One region of the Thalassospira marina genome, then DNA from elsewhere that is predicted to be linked to it. Evidence: riboswitches for the same ligand, from Rfam matches in the RefSeq annotation. Region 1 holds a riboswitch; each other region holds the start of a gene.
What was found. A riboswitch is a leader RNA that binds a small molecule or an ion and turns the genes downstream of it on or off. The one in region 1 is predicted to bind thiamine pyrophosphate.
Positions count from the first base shown of each region.

Region 2: linked by a shared signal. The riboswitch ahead of thiC (phosphomethylpyrimidine synthase ThiC) and the one ahead of thiM (hydroxyethylthiazole kinase) in region 1 are both predicted to bind thiamine pyrophosphate.
Region 3: linked by a shared signal. The riboswitch ahead of CSC3H3_RS07855 (ABC transporter ATP-binding protein) and the one ahead of thiM (hydroxyethylthiazole kinase) in region 1 are both predicted to bind thiamine pyrophosphate.

Region 1 is NZ_CP024199.1:4,065,144-4,070,857, reverse strand. Features, by position in the region: gene CSC3H3_RS18480 (superoxide dismutase) at 181-789, opposite strand; gene CSC3H3_RS18475 (hypothetical protein) at 1,198-1,503, opposite strand; gene thiE (thiamine phosphate synthase) at 1,997-2,662, opposite strand; gene thiM (hydroxyethylthiazole kinase) at 2,662-3,474, opposite strand; TPP riboswitch at 3,541-3,662, opposite strand; gene CSC3H3_RS18460 (Tex family protein) at 3,852-5,714, opposite strand, start outside.
Region 2 is NZ_CP024199.1:415,792-421,505, reverse strand. Features, by position in the region: gene CSC3H3_RS01820 (peptide chain release factor 3) at 1-28, opposite strand, end outside; gene CSC3H3_RS01815 (hypothetical protein) at 89-313, opposite strand; gene CSC3H3_RS01810 (PhoH family protein) at 646-1,410, shown strand; gene thiC (phosphomethylpyrimidine synthase ThiC) at 1,503-3,320, opposite strand; TPP riboswitch at 3,465-3,592, opposite strand; gene CSC3H3_RS01800 (cation diffusion facilitator family transporter) at 3,722-4,732, opposite strand; gene CSC3H3_RS01795 (heme lyase CcmF/NrfE family subunit) at 4,902-5,714, shown strand, end outside.
Region 3 is NZ_CP024199.1:1,723,104-1,728,817, reverse strand. Features, by position in the region: gene CSC3H3_RS07865 (LysR family transcriptional regulator) at 1-470, opposite strand, end outside; gene CSC3H3_RS07860 (quinone oxidoreductase family protein) at 569-1,537, shown strand; TPP riboswitch at 1,649-1,760, shown strand; gene CSC3H3_RS07855 (ABC transporter ATP-binding protein) at 1,751-2,659, shown strand; gene CSC3H3_RS07850 (ABC transporter permease) at 2,808-3,572, shown strand; gene CSC3H3_RS07845 (ABC transporter substrate-binding protein) at 3,687-4,640, shown strand; gene CSC3H3_RS07840 (MBL fold metallo-hydrolase) at 4,813-5,714, shown strand, end outside.

The DNA of each region.
Region 1 (5,714 bases):
ATCATTAGGACAACTTCATTTCATGAAGTTTTCTCTTTACAAAGAGAAGCGCCTTACGACTATTTAGAGTAGCATACATTTATTGTTTTTACAGGTTTATATGTTTTTTTGATGCATTTTTGAAATAAAAAAGCGGCCCCCGAAGGAGCCGCTTTGTGATCTGCTTCAAAGCGTCAGCGATTAGCCAGCTTTGGAATACAGTTCAGCAACATATTCCCAGTTTACCAGGTCGTTCAGGAACGCCTTGACGTAATCCGGGCGACGGTTGCGGTAATCGATATAGTAGGAATGTTCCCAAACGTCGCAACCGAGCAGCGGGGTTTCGCCCTTGACCAGCGGGTTTTCGGCGTTTGCATAACCACCAATCACCAGTTTGCCTGCGCTGTTGAGCGACAGCCATGCCCAGCCCGAACCGAACTGGCCAACACCGGCAGCGGTGAAGTCTTCCTTGAATTTGTCAACCGAACCGAAGTCTTCGATGATTTTCTTTTCGAGTTCGCCGGGGATGTTGCCACCGCCATTCGGCTTCATCATCTGCCAGAATTCAACATGGTTGAAGTGCTGGCCAACCTGGTTGAAAAGCTTCGGGTTGGTTTTGTCTTCATAGGTTGCAACAACCAGTTCAGCCAGGGTCTTGCCCGAAGCGAGGTTGGAACCTTCAAGAAGCTTGTTGCCGGTTTCGACATAGGCATTGTGGTGCTTGTCATGGTGGAATTCGAGCGTTTCAGCCGACATATACGGTGCAAGCGCGTCATAGGCGTAGGGGAGTGCCGGAAGTTCAAGAGCCATGATACAATACCTCGAATTTCGTTATCGTTAATCAGTGCGGGTCGCACAAAGCTCCCGCAACATATCCCCATTTGGTTGTTGTGTGAAAGTTAAATTGCCGTGCAACCTGTTGCTACGCTGCAATTTTACTTCCCTGCACCCAAATGGAGGGTGAAACCTGTCTGTCCAGTCTATCTAGGACTTTGATCGGCGTTCGCAATGGGGAACCCCGTTTGTGAATGGTATCTGTGGCCTAAAACAACAGGGATTGCCAAACGTTCCTGAAAAATTGCCATTTCGTGAAATTTCCTGGCATCTGCGCGGGTGCGCGGGGCAGCAGGCGGTTATGGGATGCCTTGAGGCGATGGCCTGTTTGCGGCACAGCAGGCAACAAAAAACCGCCTGGCATTGGCGGTTTTTCTTGCAGGCTTATTCCTTGTAAAGGCTGACCATGTTCTGAATATCCGTCCCCTGACGGATCAGAACACCATATTCGCCCTTCTGAAGGCCGCTGATATTAAGCTGGCAGGGAAAGCTGTTGCAGCTTTTACGCAGGGCCATGCTGCCGTCAGGGTAGGTCAAAACGACCTCGCCATGCGGCGCATCGGACTGAATGGTGACCGTATCGGTAACGGCTTTCGGGGCAACCTTGATCGCAGCCAGGGCAGCTGTCGTCACTGACAAAAGACCGATCAGGGCGAGAACCACCGGTTTGCTGCGGAAAGACTTCGGCATGGACGTCTCCTCGCATAATTACAGGTGCGATAAAACGGCAGCGAGATCAACAGACTGTCACTTTCCGGTATAAAGGTGCCGGGGCAGATGTTGGGTTCCTTGTGGTGCCATTGGGCCGGTAACGACCCTTATTTATCGTCGTTGATCAGGAATATGACAGGCAATCTGGGGCTATTCGGGGCGCGAATGAGGCAATTCCATGCCATATTTGCATGTGAAATTGCCATTTGCGGCAGTTTAAAGCCCCGCAAGGCGTTGTTTGCGGGGCTTTTTTGGTGGTTATTTCAATTTTTGGCCATTTTGCCACAATTTTGGCAGCTAAAACCGGGTTTCTGCCCTGCATATAACGCAAGGCGACGGCTTGGGGTGTATATCTTCAACGTTGCCGTGCATCCTGCCCTGCGCATGGGGTTAAAATTAACCAATTGGGGGCAGAGTCGCCGGTTTGCCCGCCCTGTTTTCAGCTATCAGGCGGGCATGTTCAAATCGTGCGTCAGGCCAGTTTGCCCGCAGAAATTTGCTGTTGGGCATGGCTGATGGTTTTTGCCAGTTCGCAGGTTGCCAGTTCCGGGTCCGGCTGGCCACAGATGGCCGAAACAACGGCAAGCCCCTGGGCACCGCTTTTAAAAACATCCATGGCATGGGGGCCTTTGATGCCGCCAATGGCAACACCGGGCATCGGGCACAGGGCGGAAAGGCGGGCGAGGCCGTCAAAACCAATGGCGGGTTTATGGTCGGGCTTGGTGCTGGTCGCAAATACCGGGCCAATGCCAACATAATCGACAATTTCCGGGTCAAGGTTGCCTGCTGCGGCCTCGGACTCGATCGAAAGGCCAAGGATTTTGCCTGCACCCAGCTTTTCGCGGGCTTTGGCCGCCGGGATATCATCCTGCCCGATATGAAGCCCGTGGGCATCAAGGGCAATCGCGGCATCGATATTGTCGTTAATGATCAAGGGCACGCCGGTTCCCGCCATGGCCTGCATCAATTCGCGGCCCAGGGCGATGAATTCGTCGGTGCTGGCCGTTTTATGACGTAACTGCACCAGCGTCGCCCCGCCGCGAATGGCGGCCATTGTAGTTTCCAGCATGGAATGATCCCGACACAGGTCGGGATCAAGGATCAGATATAGCGACAGATCAAAAGCATCACATGCCATCAGAGAACCTCGATCCGGGCGTTGGTTTCAAGGGCCGCAGCATCCAGATTATAAAGTGCATCAAGAAAGGCCGTGGCAAAGCTGGCCGGGCCGGATGCCGATTGTTGTGCCATTTTGCCTGCGGCGGCAAAGCAGGCCAGGGCGGCAATGGTGGCGTTAAACGGTGCGCGCGGACAAATGGCGGCAAAGGCACCAACAAGGGCGGTCAGCGAACATCCCATCGCCGTGATTTTCGGCATCAGATCAGACCCGCCATGCACCCGAACAGACTGGATGCCATCGGTGATGAAATCGGCTGTGCCGGTAACAGCAACCACGCATTTCTGGCTTTGGGCCAGGTTTTTGGCGGCTTCTTCGGCCTGTTCAACAGGGTCGCCGCTATCAACGCCCTGACCGGCACTTTGCCCACCGGCAAGGGCGATTATTTCTGATGCATTGCCGCGAATGATGGTGGGGTGCAGTGTCAAAAGTTCGGCCACGGTGTTCCGGCGAAATTGGGTGGCAAAATGTGCCACCGGGTCAAGGATCCAGGGTTTTCCGGCACTGTTTGCGCCTTTGGCTGCTTCTTTCATCCCCTCAACCCATTCGGTCGAAAGGGTGCCGATATTAACGGTTAATGCACCGGCAATGGCGGCAAATTCACCGCTTTCTTCGGGGGCATGGACCATGGCCGGGGATGCACCAGCCGCCAGCAGCGTATTGGCGGCAATATTCATGGCCACATAATTGGTGATGCAATGAACCAGCGGGGCGGCTTTGCGCATATCGGTCAGAAGCTGTGCCGGTGAAAGGTTTTTGGCGTCGTCAGTCATATTAAGGCTCCCATGCAGGTGCGGTTGGAAACCCAGTTCGAAGCCGGAATGATGGTTAAACGCATGATCAGGCGTTTGCACCCTCCCTACGCCAGTATGAACTGGATCAGGTTCAACGGGTCACTGCGCTGTCTGGATCAGGCGTGGCAGTTTCTCAGCCCCCTGTCGGGGCTCCCCTTGGTGAACCCGCAAGATGGGTTTTGTTCGCGCGGCTGTCAATCCGCTGTTTTCTGCCAGGAAATAACGCTGGGCTATTTGCGCAAAAAGAAAGGCAGGAAGCCATATGCCACCTGCCTTTCACACCGGTTATCGTACCGGATTTCTGATCTGGTTTTCTGCGAATTGCGGCTGTTGTGCGCCCGCCACTCGCAAAATGCTTATTTACGGCGTTCCATCGCGGCTTTCAGGGCTGCGGCCATTGCACCACCACCAGCATCCCCGGCGGACCCGGCCGATGCATTGCCACGGCCATTATTGCCGTTTTGGCGGCGGGGCTGGTTGCGGTCATGGTTGTTATGGCGCGCGCCTGCGGGCTGGCTGCGCTGTTCGCGGCGGTCCTGTGCCCCTTCATAATCCGGGGCGGATTTCATCGACAGGCCGATGCGTTTACGCGGTGCGTCCACTTCCATCACGGTGACAGAAACGATCTGCCCTGCTTTGACCACTTCGCGCGGGTCAGCGACAAATTTGTCCGCCAGTTGCGAAATGTGAACCAGGCCGTCCTGATGCACGCCAATATCAACAAACGCCCCAAAATTGGTAACGTTGGTCACGGTGCCTTCCAGCTTCATGCCGACTTTCAAATCCTTGATTTCATTGACGCCATCAATGAATTTCGCGGTTTTGAATTCCGGGCGCGGGTCACGGCCGGGTTTATCCAGCTCGGCCAGAATGTCGCGGATGGTGGGCACACCAAAAACATCATCGGCGAATTTTTCCGGCCGCAGGGTTTTCAGAAACGGCGAATCCCCAATGATGCTGGCCAGATCACGGCTGCTTTCACGGCTGATTTTTTCAATCACCGGGTAGGCTTCCGGGTGCACTGCCGACGCATCAAGCGGGTTTTCCCCGCCGCGAATGCGCAAAAAGCCCGCACATTGTTCAAAGGCTTTCGGCCCCAGGCGTTCGACCTTGCGCAAATCTGCGCGCGAACGGAACGCTCCATTGACGTCACGATAACCAACAATGTTCCGCGCCAGCCCTTCGCTAAGCCCGGCAACGCGGGTCAGAAGCGGGATTGATGCGGTATTAAGGTCCACGCCCACGCCGTTCACGCAATCTTCGACCACGGCATCAAGCGACCGTGCCAGCTTGGTTTCCGAAACGTCATGCTGATACTGGCCAACACCGATGGATTTGGGGTCGATCTTAACCAGTTCTGCCAGCGGGTCCTGCAGGCGGCGCGCAATGGATGCCGCACCACGCAATGATACGTCCAGATCGGGGAATTCCTCGGCGGCAAATTGCGACGCCGAATAAACCGATGCCCCGGCTTCGTTAACGATAACCTTGGTCGCCTTGATTTGCGGAAAGGCATTAAGCAGCATACCCGCAAGCTGGTCCGTCTCGCGCGAGAAGGTGCCGTTGCCAATCGCGATCAGCTCGATCTTGTGTTTTGCCGCCAGGGCGGCCAGGGTGTTAATCGAACCCTGAACATCGTTACGGGGCTGGAACGGATAAACCGTTGCCGTATCCACCAGCTTGCCGGTGGCATCGACCACGGCAACCTTCACGCCGGTACGTACCCCCGGGTCCAGGCCCATGGTGGCCTTTTGCCCCGCCGGAGCCGCCAACAGCAGGTCTTTCAGGTTATCGGCAAAAACCTTGATCGCATCTTCTTCGGCGCTGTCACGCAAATTGCCAAACAAATCAAGCTCGATCGACAGCGACAGTTTGACGCGCCAGGTAAAGCGCACGGTATCGGCCAGCCATTTATCGGCAGGGCGGCCCTGGTTGCGAATACCAAAATGGGCGGCAATCACGGTTTCAGCACGGCCCGGTTCGCCGCGCGGGCGGTCTTCATCTTCGGCACCCAGCGTCAGTTTGATCTGCAAAATGCCTTCATTGCGGCCACGGAACAATGCCAGCGCACGGTGCGACGGGCAGGTTTTGATCTTTTCCGAATGGCTGAAATAATCCGAAAACTTTGCCCCTTCGGCTTCCTTGCCATCAATGACGCTGGCGGTAATTTCACCGTCATCCCACAAAAGCTGGCGCAGACGGGCAACCAGGTCGGCATC
Region 2 (5,714 bases), 880 kb from region 1:
GCGATACCTGTTGGTCGATCGACGACATGGTAGTTCCAATTATCCAGAAATATTCAATTGCGGCGCACTGTACCGATTTTTGGCCATGTTACCACAATGAAATCATCATATCGGGCATGAAGCACGCCATTCCCGCCCCGGCTGGCGGCATTTCCCCGCCCCGATTGCAAAAATCAGCGCCGCGCAAACGGGCAACGCGGCCATGAATTGGGGTAAATCCGGGCTGCATGAGTGATTTCATTTCGCAGTGAAGCAAATTTTTTGTTCGCAGTTGCAAGATAAACATTTGAAAACAAGCAATTTCCGGTTTCATTCAAATTTAACAATGCAAAAGAAGGTGACAAAGGCCAACTTGCGGGCGTAGGATTCTTGATACTGGTCGTGAACCGGTATCAGAAGGGGACAAATGAGTGCCGCAAATTAGCGTCTCACATCGTATCTTCTCTCCCCCCGGATCGCAGATGCAGCATGCATCAGGGTCCGGTCAGTTGCCTAGACCGTCCTCTTATTTTCTGCTCGATGAAGAATGTTCGCGCGCCTTTCCAGCACTGGAATGGCGCGTTTTGCTTTTTGCACAACGTAAACCGTCAGACCGGAATTTGGACTGTTCCGGTTTTGCCGGTTTCAAATCGCGAGGTGATCATCATGGGTAAGCGCGCAGCACGCCGTCGGAGCCGTCCGCAACAGGCAGACAGCAACATCCACGAACTGTTCGATGACAGCAAATCCGGCTGGGATCCACTGGCAGAGCAAGGCCAGAATGTTCCTCCAGCACATCGCGATCAAAGTTTCCGCCGGCATATCCGGCCAAAAAGCGAAAATCAGGCTGCCCTGATGGAGGCGATTGATAATTTCAACCTGATCCTGGCCCTTGGCCCGGCAGGCACAGGCAAAACCTATATCGCGGTTGCCAAGGCCGTCGAGGCCCTTGATGCAGGGGATATCGCCCGCATCGTTCTGGCCCGCCCGGCTGTTGAAGCAGGCGAAAATATCGGCTTTCTGCCCGGCGATGTGGAGGCCAAAATGGCCCCCTATCTACGCCCGCTTTATGATGCCTTGAATGACCGGCTGGGTGCCAAACGCCTGCGCACCTATCTGTCAGACGGCACGATTGAAATTGCGCCGATTGGCTATATGCGGGGTCGTACGCTCAATAACGCCTTTGTCGTGATTGACGAGGCGCAGAACTGCACCTACGGACAGCTTAAAATGCTGGTCACGCGCCTTGGCTGGAATTCCACCATGATCCTGACGGGCGACCCCGACCAGACCGACCTTCTGCCCGAACTTTCCGGTTTGGCGGAAATGTCGGACCGGCTGGAAAATGTCGAAGATATTGCCTGTGTCCAGCTTCGCGACAAAGACATTGTCCGCCACCCGCTGGTCGCCAGCATGTTGACCGTGCTTTAGGCTTCCCCGATTTCGTCGCACAAGAATAATCAAACGCAGGGCGGCCCGATGAACCGGGCCGCCCTTTTTCATTTATGTGCCGTTGTGGCTGATCACGGCAGATCCGCCGTTTCCTTGGCCATATAAAGGTCACCACCATCGCGGTATTTTTCCGCCATGGCTGCCATACCTTCCTTTTGGGCATCGGCGCGAATGTCGTGGGATATTCGCATCGAACAGAATTTCGGCCCGCACATGGAACAGAAATGCGCCACCTTATGGGCTTCCTTGGGCAGGGTCTGATCATGAAAGGACCGGGCTGTTTCCGGGTCAAGCGCCAGATTGAACTGATCTTCCCAGCGAAATTCAAACCGGGCACGCGACAGGGCATCATCGCGAATGCGCGCTGCCGGGTGGCCCTTGGCAAGGTCGGCGGCATGGGCGGCGATTTTATAGGTAATCACCCCGGTTTTCACATCGTCACGGTCCGGCAGGCCCAGATGCTCCTTTGGGGTGACGTAACACAGCATTGCGGTACCAAACCAGCCAATCATCGCCGCCCCAATACCCGATGTAATATGGTCATATCCCGGTGCGATATCAGTGGTTAGCGGGCCAAGCGTATAAAAGGGTGCTTCGCCGCATACTTCGAGTTGCTTGTCCATATTGTGTTTGATCTTGTGCATCGGCACATGGCCTGGCCCCTCGATCATGACCTGGCAATCGCGGTCCCAGGCGATGCGGGTCAGCTCACCCAGGGTTTCCAGCTCGGCAAACTGGGCGGCATCGTTGGCATCGGCGATGGAGCCGGGGCGCAAACCATCCCCCAGTGAAAAGGTCACATCGTAGGCGCGGCAGATTTCGCAAATTTCGGCAAAACGTTCATACAAAAAGCTTTCGCGATGATGATGCAGGCACCATTTCGCCATGATCGACCCGCCACGCGAAACAATGCCCGTTACCCTTTCCACCGTTAGCGGAATGTGATGCAGGCGCAGCCCGGCATGAATGGTGAAATAATCCACACCCTGTTCGGCCTGTTCGATCAATGTATCGCGAAACACCTCCCAGCTAAGGTCTTCGGCAATGCCACCAACCTTTTCCAGCGCCTGATAGAGCGGCACCGTCCCGATCGGCACTGGCGAATTACGGATAATCCATTCGCGAATATTGTGGATGTTACGCCCTGTTGACAGGTCCATCACGGTATCGGCCCCCCAGCGGGTGGCCCAAACCATTTTCTCGACCTCTTCCTCCATCGAGGATGTCACCGCCGAATTGCCGATATTGGCGTTGATCTTGACCAGAAAATTCCGGCCAATGATCATGGGTTCGGCCTCGGGATGGTTGATATTGGCGGGAATCACGGCGCGGCCACGGGCAATTTCATCGCGCACAAATTCCGGCGTGACAAAATCGGGCACGGCAGCACCGAAATTTTCACCATCCTGCACCTGGCCTGTGCTGGCACGCATCCGGCCCAGATTTTCGCGAATGGCGACAAATTCCATTTCCGGGGTAATGATACCGGCGCGTGCACTGGCAAGCTGGGTCATGGTGCCGTTGCGGGCGGCACGCATCGGCCGGTGGCTTATGGGAAACGGTTCAACCGCGTGGCGGGTGCCATCGGTGCCGCCATTATCAATGGCTTGTACGCTGCGCCCGTCATAGTTTTCAAAATCATCACCATTTTTGATCCAGCGATGGCGCAGGCGTTCAAGGCCCTTGCGAATGTCGATTTCCACATTCGGGTCGGTATAGGGGCCGGATGCATCATATACGCGTACCGGGGGTTCGCCCGCCGTGGGATGCAGCGAAATTTCACGCATGGGCACACGCAGTTGCGGGTGCAACATGCCGGGAAGATGAATTTTCTGCGATGCTGGCAGGGCACCACAGGTAATTTTAACGTCAGGATTAAAGGCAGGCATCAAAGGCTCCTTTGCATTTGGCAATGGAGACCCAGTTCCGCGTCAGGTTTCAGATGAAATCATTTCCCCGCTAACGGCACGAAATCGCCATTTCCCGCAAAGTCGCGGTATATGTGCCCATCAAACCGTTATCAGTGCCCCTGTTTTGGGGCATCTGCACCATCCCTACGCCAGTACGAACTGGATCAGGTTCAAAGGGTCACTACGCGTAAAGCCAAAAACTTTACCCAGCAGAATCTCAGCCCCTTGCCGGGGCCCCCCAGGTGATCGGGAATCAAAATTGCAATTTAAAAAAGAACTGTCAATCGCCCGCATGAAGGAGGCATGACGGAAACATAACTGACCCTGATATCGGTGCCAGACAACAGACGATAATATGCAACAGGCAAAAGACGCTGCGCTTAGCGCCCGGTTGCCAGTTCGCTGTTGGAAACGGGAATATCATCCAGCCCCACCTTGCGCGCCCGGGCCACATGCCAGAATTCGGGGTCTTCGGTGTAGCCATTGAATTCATCGAGATGGATGTCTTCGGGCGGTTCGGGGTGAATGGTGATATCCAGATCAGGATATTCACCCCGGATGCTGTCCATCACCTGATGGCAAATGGTGTGTGCCTCGCGCATCAACATGCCGCCATCCATGATCAGTTCAATCTCGGCAAAGCGGTGCACGCCCGATGACCGGGTGCGCAGGCGGTGAATACCAATGACGGATTTATGCTTCATCGTCAGTTCGATGATGCGCTGGCTATCGGATTCGGGCAGTTCCCGGTCCATCAGCACGGCCACGGCATCGCGGCCAACCTTGCCTGCCGAATAGAGCAGAAAGATTGCAACAATGCCGCCAATCAGCGGGTCAGCCCATAAAAAGCCCGACCCCACCAGCAACAGCGCAATGATCACCGCGGCATTTGCCAGAATATCGGAACTGTAATGCAGCGAATCGGCCTCGACCGCCATCGAACCGGACATTCGCATTGCCTTGCGTTGCAGCAAGACCAGACCAATGGTCATTACCAGCGACACCACCATGATATAAATGGCTTCGTTGGCCAGGCGCATCGGTTGCGGGTCCATCAGGCGCGATGATGCCTCGGCCAGCACCAGCACCGCCGCCCCCAGCATGAAGGCGGACTGGAACAAACCCGCCAGGGGTTCGGCCTTACCGTGACCAAAGCGATGATCATGGTCCGCCGGGCGCCAGGCGCTGCGCACAGCCATGAAGTTGATCACGGACGTGCCGATATCAAGCATGCTATCGATCATGGAGGATAGAAGGCTGACCGAATCCGTCATGAACCACCCGATCGCCTTGATGACAATCAGGGTCGCAGCGATGATAATGGAGGCCGTCGTCGCACGACGCGCCCACATTTCCCGCTGTGCAATGTCGATAACCGGACATTGGTTCATTTCATGACCCTTCGGTAGGACTGACTTTATGCTGAAGCAGGGTGTATATAATAATTCTATTTAATGCGCCCGTGCAAATAGCGCAAATTTGATATTCCGCAAGGTTTCCAAACTTTGCATCGCACATTATATCGGCTCGAACCTGTATATAAAGGACGCGCACGCCCCCATGATCGTTGAACTCGGACATTATGCCCTCGTATTGGCGCTGGCGATGGCCTTTGCCCAATCCACCGTGCCCTTTCTGGCCGCCGCACGCAATGATGCAGCCCTGCTGCGCGTGGCCCCGCGCACGGCAATTGCCAGCTTCATTCTGATCGCCTTTGCCTTTGGCGCGCTGACATATGCCTATGTCACGTCCGATTTCTCGGTTCTTAATGTGGTGGAAAACAGCCATACCGCCAAGCCGATGATCTATAAAATCACCGGGGTCTGGGCCAACCATGAAGGGTCGATGCTGTTATGGGTCATGATCCTGTCGCTGTTTGGCGCTGCGGTTTCGGCATTTGGCCGCAACCTGCCGCCCAGCCTGCTGGCACGGGTTGTGGGGGTTATGGGGTTGATCGCGGTTGGCTTCCTTCTGTTCATTCTGCTGACATCCAACCCGTTTGAACGCATTGCCAACCCGCCCCTGAACGGACAGGGGATGAACCCGCTTTTGCAGGACCCGGGTATCGCCATTCATCCGCCGTTCCTGTATCTGGGCTATGTCGGTTTTTCCGTTGCCTTTGCCTTTGCCGTTGCCGCCCTTATCGAAGGCCGGGTTGACCCGGCATGGGCACGCTGGGTGCGCCCCTGGACGCTGGCGGCCTGGGTTTTCCTGACCACGGGTATCGGCCTTGGGTCCTGGTGGTCCTATTACGAGCTTGGCTGGGGCGGCTGGTGGTTCTGGGACCCGGTTGAAAATGCATCCTTCATGCCGTGGCTGGCGGGTACGGCGCTTTTGCATTCGGCCATTGTGGTTGAAAAACGCGACGCCCTT
Region 3 (5,714 bases), 2.2 Mb from region 1:
AGTTTGCGGGTAATCACACTGGATTTTCGGGGTCGCGACAGCCGGATAGCAATATCAGCCTGGCGCCGGTTAAGATCGGCTGACTGGGTTTGTCCCTGCAGGATCACCTCGATATCCGGGTGCTGTTGCCGAAAAGCCAGCAGGCGTGGCGCAATCACGTGGCGGGCCAACGAAGGCGGCGCGCTGATGCAAAGCGGGACTGAAACGCCTGTCATCGACCCTGCCGCTGCGCGCTCCACGGCAAACATGGCTTCTAGCGCCCCCTGCCCGCGTCCCGCCAGCAATTGGCCTTCCTGGGTCAGCATCACCGCTTTTGGCAAACGGTCAATCAGGCGCAGTCCAGTATCTGCCTTCAGCGCGGTTACGCGGCGGGCCACTGTGCTGTGATCCACACCCAGTTTGCGGGCTGCGCCCGAAAAACTGCCTGTTTCGGCCAGGGTTAAAAAATAACGGAAATCTTCCCAGTTCATTTGCGCATTTTCACCCATTTACTATGCAAATATATGCAATTTCCCCCAACAGCCATACACCGTAATCCTGATGCTGTCACAACATTAAGGAGCCAGCCATGAGCCGCATCATTCACATGGACCAAAGCGGGGACGCATCGGTTTTATATGCCACCAACATTGATATTCCGGCCCCACAGGCCGATGAAATATGCATCGAACAAAGCCTGATTGGCGTTAATTATGTGGATGTGTATTTCCGCAAGGGCCTGTATCCCATGCCCAGCCTTCCCGGCAGTATCGGCGTCGAGGCCGTGGGAACCATTTGTGCGATTGGCAGCAATGTGACGGGTTTTGAAATTGGTGACCGGGTTGGTTATGCCGGGTTCCCCGTTGGCAGCTATTGTACCCACCGCAACGTTGCCGCCAACCGCGTGGTCAAGCTGCCGGGCGACATTGCCGACGAAAAAATTGCCGGGTCGCTGTTACGTGGACTTACGGCCTATTTTCTGCTGATGCATGTTTGCAAGGTGCAGGCCGGGCAAAGCATGCTTATCCACGCTGCGGCGGGCGGGCTAGGCCAGGTGCTGGTGCATTGGGCAAAACAGTTGGGTATCACGACCTTTGGCACCGTCAGCACGCCGGAAAAAGCCGCACTGGCGCAAAAACAGGGCCTGGACCACGCAATATTTTACAAGGACCAGGATTTTGAAACCGCGATCAAAGACCTGACGGATGGACAGGGTGTTGATTATGCCATTGACGGTATTGGTGGGGAATCCCTGAATAAAAGCATTCGCACCACCAAACCATTTGGTATCACGGCCAATATCGGCCAGGTGGGTGGGCAATTACCGTTGCTCGATGTGAACACGCTGGCAAACCGTTTTCTTATTCGCGCCAGTGTCCTTGCCTACATCAATAACCTGCAGGAATATCACAAGGCGGCGCAGGCATGGTTTGATATTTTGCGCCATGCTTCTTTCCCGGCGGCACATATGTATGATTTTTCCGATGCTTCACAGGCCCATAAGGACCTGGAGGCCGGGGCAACCAACGGGGCGGTTTACCTGAAGGTCACCGCATAAACCCCTTACCCATTGCGGCAATGTCACCCCGACGCACCATAAACATGCAAGGATCACACAAAATAGAGTGATCTCAAAACTTGACGTCGGGGTTTCATCTGCGCATAGTCGCCTCATCTCCAGGGGGGCCTGTCGTAAACGGGCTGAGAGGTGCGGTGTTGCCGCACGACCCTTTGAACCTGAACCGGTTAAGACCGGCGTAGGAAGGATCGTATGGCACGACATGATGATATGCCCCCCAACCGGGATGGGGCCACAAATACAGCCTGTAATTTTGATGTCTGGCTGCGTCACGGGCGCGTTGCCTTTGACGATATCGAAATTTTCCACGATCTGGACCTGCACCTGCCGGCACAAAGCACAAGTTGCCTTTTGGGGCCATCGGGCGTGGGCAAAAGCACCCTTTTGCGATATCTGGCCGGGCTGGTTGATGGTGATGTTTCCGGCGATATTACGTGCAGCGATGGCACCAACCTTGCCGGGCGTGTTGCCTATATGGCGCAGCAGGACCTGTTATTACCCTGGCGCACGGTTTTGGAAAATGTTGTGGTTGGCGCCGTGTTGCGCGGTGAAAAGCCAGACCATGACCGCGCCTGCCATTTGCTTGAACAGGTTGGGTTGCTTGATGCAGCACATTTGCGGCCTGCGGCCCTGTCGGGCGGGATGCGACAGCGCGCGGCCCTTGCCCGCACTCTGATGGAAGACCGGCCGGTTGTCCTGATGGATGAACCCTTTTCCGCACTGGACCCGTTAAACCGGCTGAAATTGCAGGACCTTGCGGCACGTATGCTGGCAGGAAAAAGCGTTTTGCTGGTCACACATGACCCGCTGGAGGCGCTGCGCATTGGGCATTACATTCATGTCCTGCGTGGCGCACCGGCACGCCTGACACAAACCAGCGTGCCCAACGGCGATATTCCGCGGGATGTTGCCAATAGCGAGGTTATGCGCCACCAGGGCGAATTACTGCGCCTGTTAGGGGCGGGCGAAGAAACCGGCATGACGCAACAGGCACCGGGACACAGCCATACCCAGGGCCATAATACCACCCGCGCAACCAGCACCAATACCAGCACCAGTGCCAGTACCACCGCCAGCTTTGCCGGAGGTGACAATGCCTGATCATTCCCGCACATCATCAATCACCGCAACGCCGCCAGAAATGGGGCAGCAGCAGGGACAGGCGACTGGCCCCACACCCAAGATGCGCCCGACGGACAGCGCCCCCACAATCGCACACCGAAAGAAACCCAAAGGACGTTCGCGCGGCATGAAGATTGTTCGTGCGGCCCGCCCCCTGATCATTATTCTTGCCCTGTTGGTAACCTGGCAGGCGGTCGTCAGCATTACCGGCGCGCCGCCCTATATGCTGCCTTCGCCGCGCGATGTGGGCGATGCGTTAATCCGCCAGCATAATGTGCTGGCGATGCATGCAGGTTATACCATTGCCGAAACCGTGATTGGCCTGTTTGCCGGGGCAATTTTGGGCGGCTTAACCGCCCTGCCCATGGCATTGTTTGCACCCGTGCGTTTCTGGCTGATGCCAATTTTGCTGGTATCACAGGCGATCCCGTTTTTTGCCATCGCCCCCCTGCTGGTTTTATGGCTGGGTTTTGGCCTGGCATCAAAAATCGCCATGGCGGCCCTGATCATTTATTTCCCGGTGACAGTAGCGTTTTTTGACGGGCTTTCACGCACTGAAACCGGCTGGCTGGATTTGGGCCAAACCATGGGGGCCAGCCGCTGGCGCATGCTTAAATATGTGCGGTTGCCTGCTGCCCTGCCATCCTTTGCATCGGGCTTTCGGGTGGCGACGGCGGTTGCCCCGATTGGCGCGATTATTGGCGAATGGGTCGGGTCCAGCCGCGGGCTGGGCTATCTGATGCTGCATGCCAATGCCAGAGTGCAGATTGACATGGTTTTTGCCTGTCTGCTGATCCTGTGCGCCTTTTCGATTACCCAGTATTTCATTGTTGATCGTGCCCTGCGCCGGATGCTGCCCTGGCAGCCCGACAGCCTGGCAAAATACGATTAACCAAACAATTGGCGCACCGGCCACCGCGCAAATGCGAAAATGCAGCGCGGTGCCCGATGCCAGATTTTTCACCCTTGTTCGCGTTATTGACTGCCGGAAAATAGGAACCAACCCATGTCACGCCTGAAAACCATGTTATCGGTTGCGACGATTGGCGCGTCGCTTAGCCTTGCTGCCCTGCCCGCCCAGGCCAACGAAAAACTGACCATTCTTCTGGACTGGTTTGTAAACCCGGACCACGCACCACTGGTGGTGGCGAAGGAAAAAGGCTTTTTTGCCAAGCACGGCCTGGATGTTGAACTGGTCGAACCGGCAGACCCATCCGCCCCGCCGCGCCTTGTGGCGGCAGGCCAGGGTGATGTTGCCGTAAACTACCAGCCGCAATTGCATGTGCAGGTGGCAGAGGGCCTGCCGTTAACGCGCATTGGCACATTGGTGGCAACACCGCTGAATGCGCTGGTGGTGTTAAAAGACGGTCCAATCAAGGACATTGCCGATCTAAAAGGCAAAAAGATCGGCTATTCACTGGCTGGTTTTGAAGATGCCGTTTTGGGCACCATGCTGAAAAGCCACGGCGTTGATATCAATTCGGTTGAACTGGTGAATGTCAATTTCTCGCTTTCACCATCGCTTTATTCCGGGCAGGTTGATGCCGTGATTGGGGCCTACCGCAATTTCGAACTTAACCAGATGGAAATTGAAGGCAAACCGGGCAAGGCATTTTACGTCGAGGAAGAAGGCGTTCCGCCCTATGACGAGCTGATCCTGACGGTGCGCAAGGACAAGGCTGGCGACCCGCGCATGAAAATGATGCTTGATGCGCTCGAAGAAGCCACCCAGTATTTGATCAACCACCCCGATGATAGCTGGAAAGCGTTTATCGCCGCATATCCCAACCTTGATGATGAATTGAATAAACGCGCCTGGAGCGACACCCTGCCGCGTTTTGCCCTGCGCCCAGCCGCTGTGGACAAAGCCCGCTATACCCGTTTTGCCCAATATTTGCAGGATACCGGCATTATTGATCATCAGCCAGCCATCGACAGCTATGTTGATGTAATCGAATAAACAACACAGTCTGAATTTGCGATCAGACAACATTTTGAAAACGGGCGGGGCCATTGGGCTGCGCCCGTTTTTTATGGTGCGTGATGAACCATAAAAACTGGTAATGGGGCCACTTGCGCAACATTGCAAATGCAACACATAGTAAAAGAACAAAAATCATAAGGTAAAAACTGTGAATTCTGCATCACGTCCGGATCATCATACTGAAAACGGTTTTGAGAACCGCTATCCCTTGCCCGAAGGCAAACGATCATTTTTCAGGTTTTTGCGGCGCCGGCTTTTTGGCAATGAAACCTGGCCCAAGGCCAAACACCAAACCGGCAAAACCCCCATCACGCCCCCGGACCTTGATGCCATTCACACCCCTGACCCGGAAATAGCGCAAGTCACCTGGATTGGCCACGCCACCGTGCTGCTGCAATATCAGGGCATCAATATTCTAACCGATCCGGTTTTTTCTGACCGGGCGTCGCCTTTTAAAAATTTCGGCCCCAAACGCTATTCCCCGCCGGGCCTTACAATTGATCAACTTCCAAAGATCGACATGATCTTGCTTTCGCATAATCATTACGATCATTGTGACCTTGAATCATTACGCCAGATAGGCGATGACCCAACCTATATCGTGCCGCTTAAAAATGCCGCCCTGCTTAAAGAGGCCGGGATTGAAAGCTGCCTTGAAATGGATTGGGACCAATATGCTGAAGTTAACGGCGTTAAAATTGTTCATACCCCGTCCTATCACTGGTCCAGCCGCAAAATCAGCGACCGCAAGGAAATGCTGTGGGGCGGATACGCCCTGACCTTTGCCAATGGCTTCAAGTTTTACTTTGTCGGTGATAGCGGCTGGAACGAAAAACTGTTTACCGAACTGGGCGAGCAATATGGCCCGTTTGACCTTGGCCTTATTCCGATTGGCGCCTATGAACCACGCGATTTCATGAAGGCCGCCCACGTAAATCCCGAAGAAGCCGTTTTGATCAAACAGGTGATGGGCGTAAAGCAGGCGATTGCCATCCATTGGGGGACATTTGTTCTAACATCCGAACCGGTTGATGAACCGCCTGCCCGCCT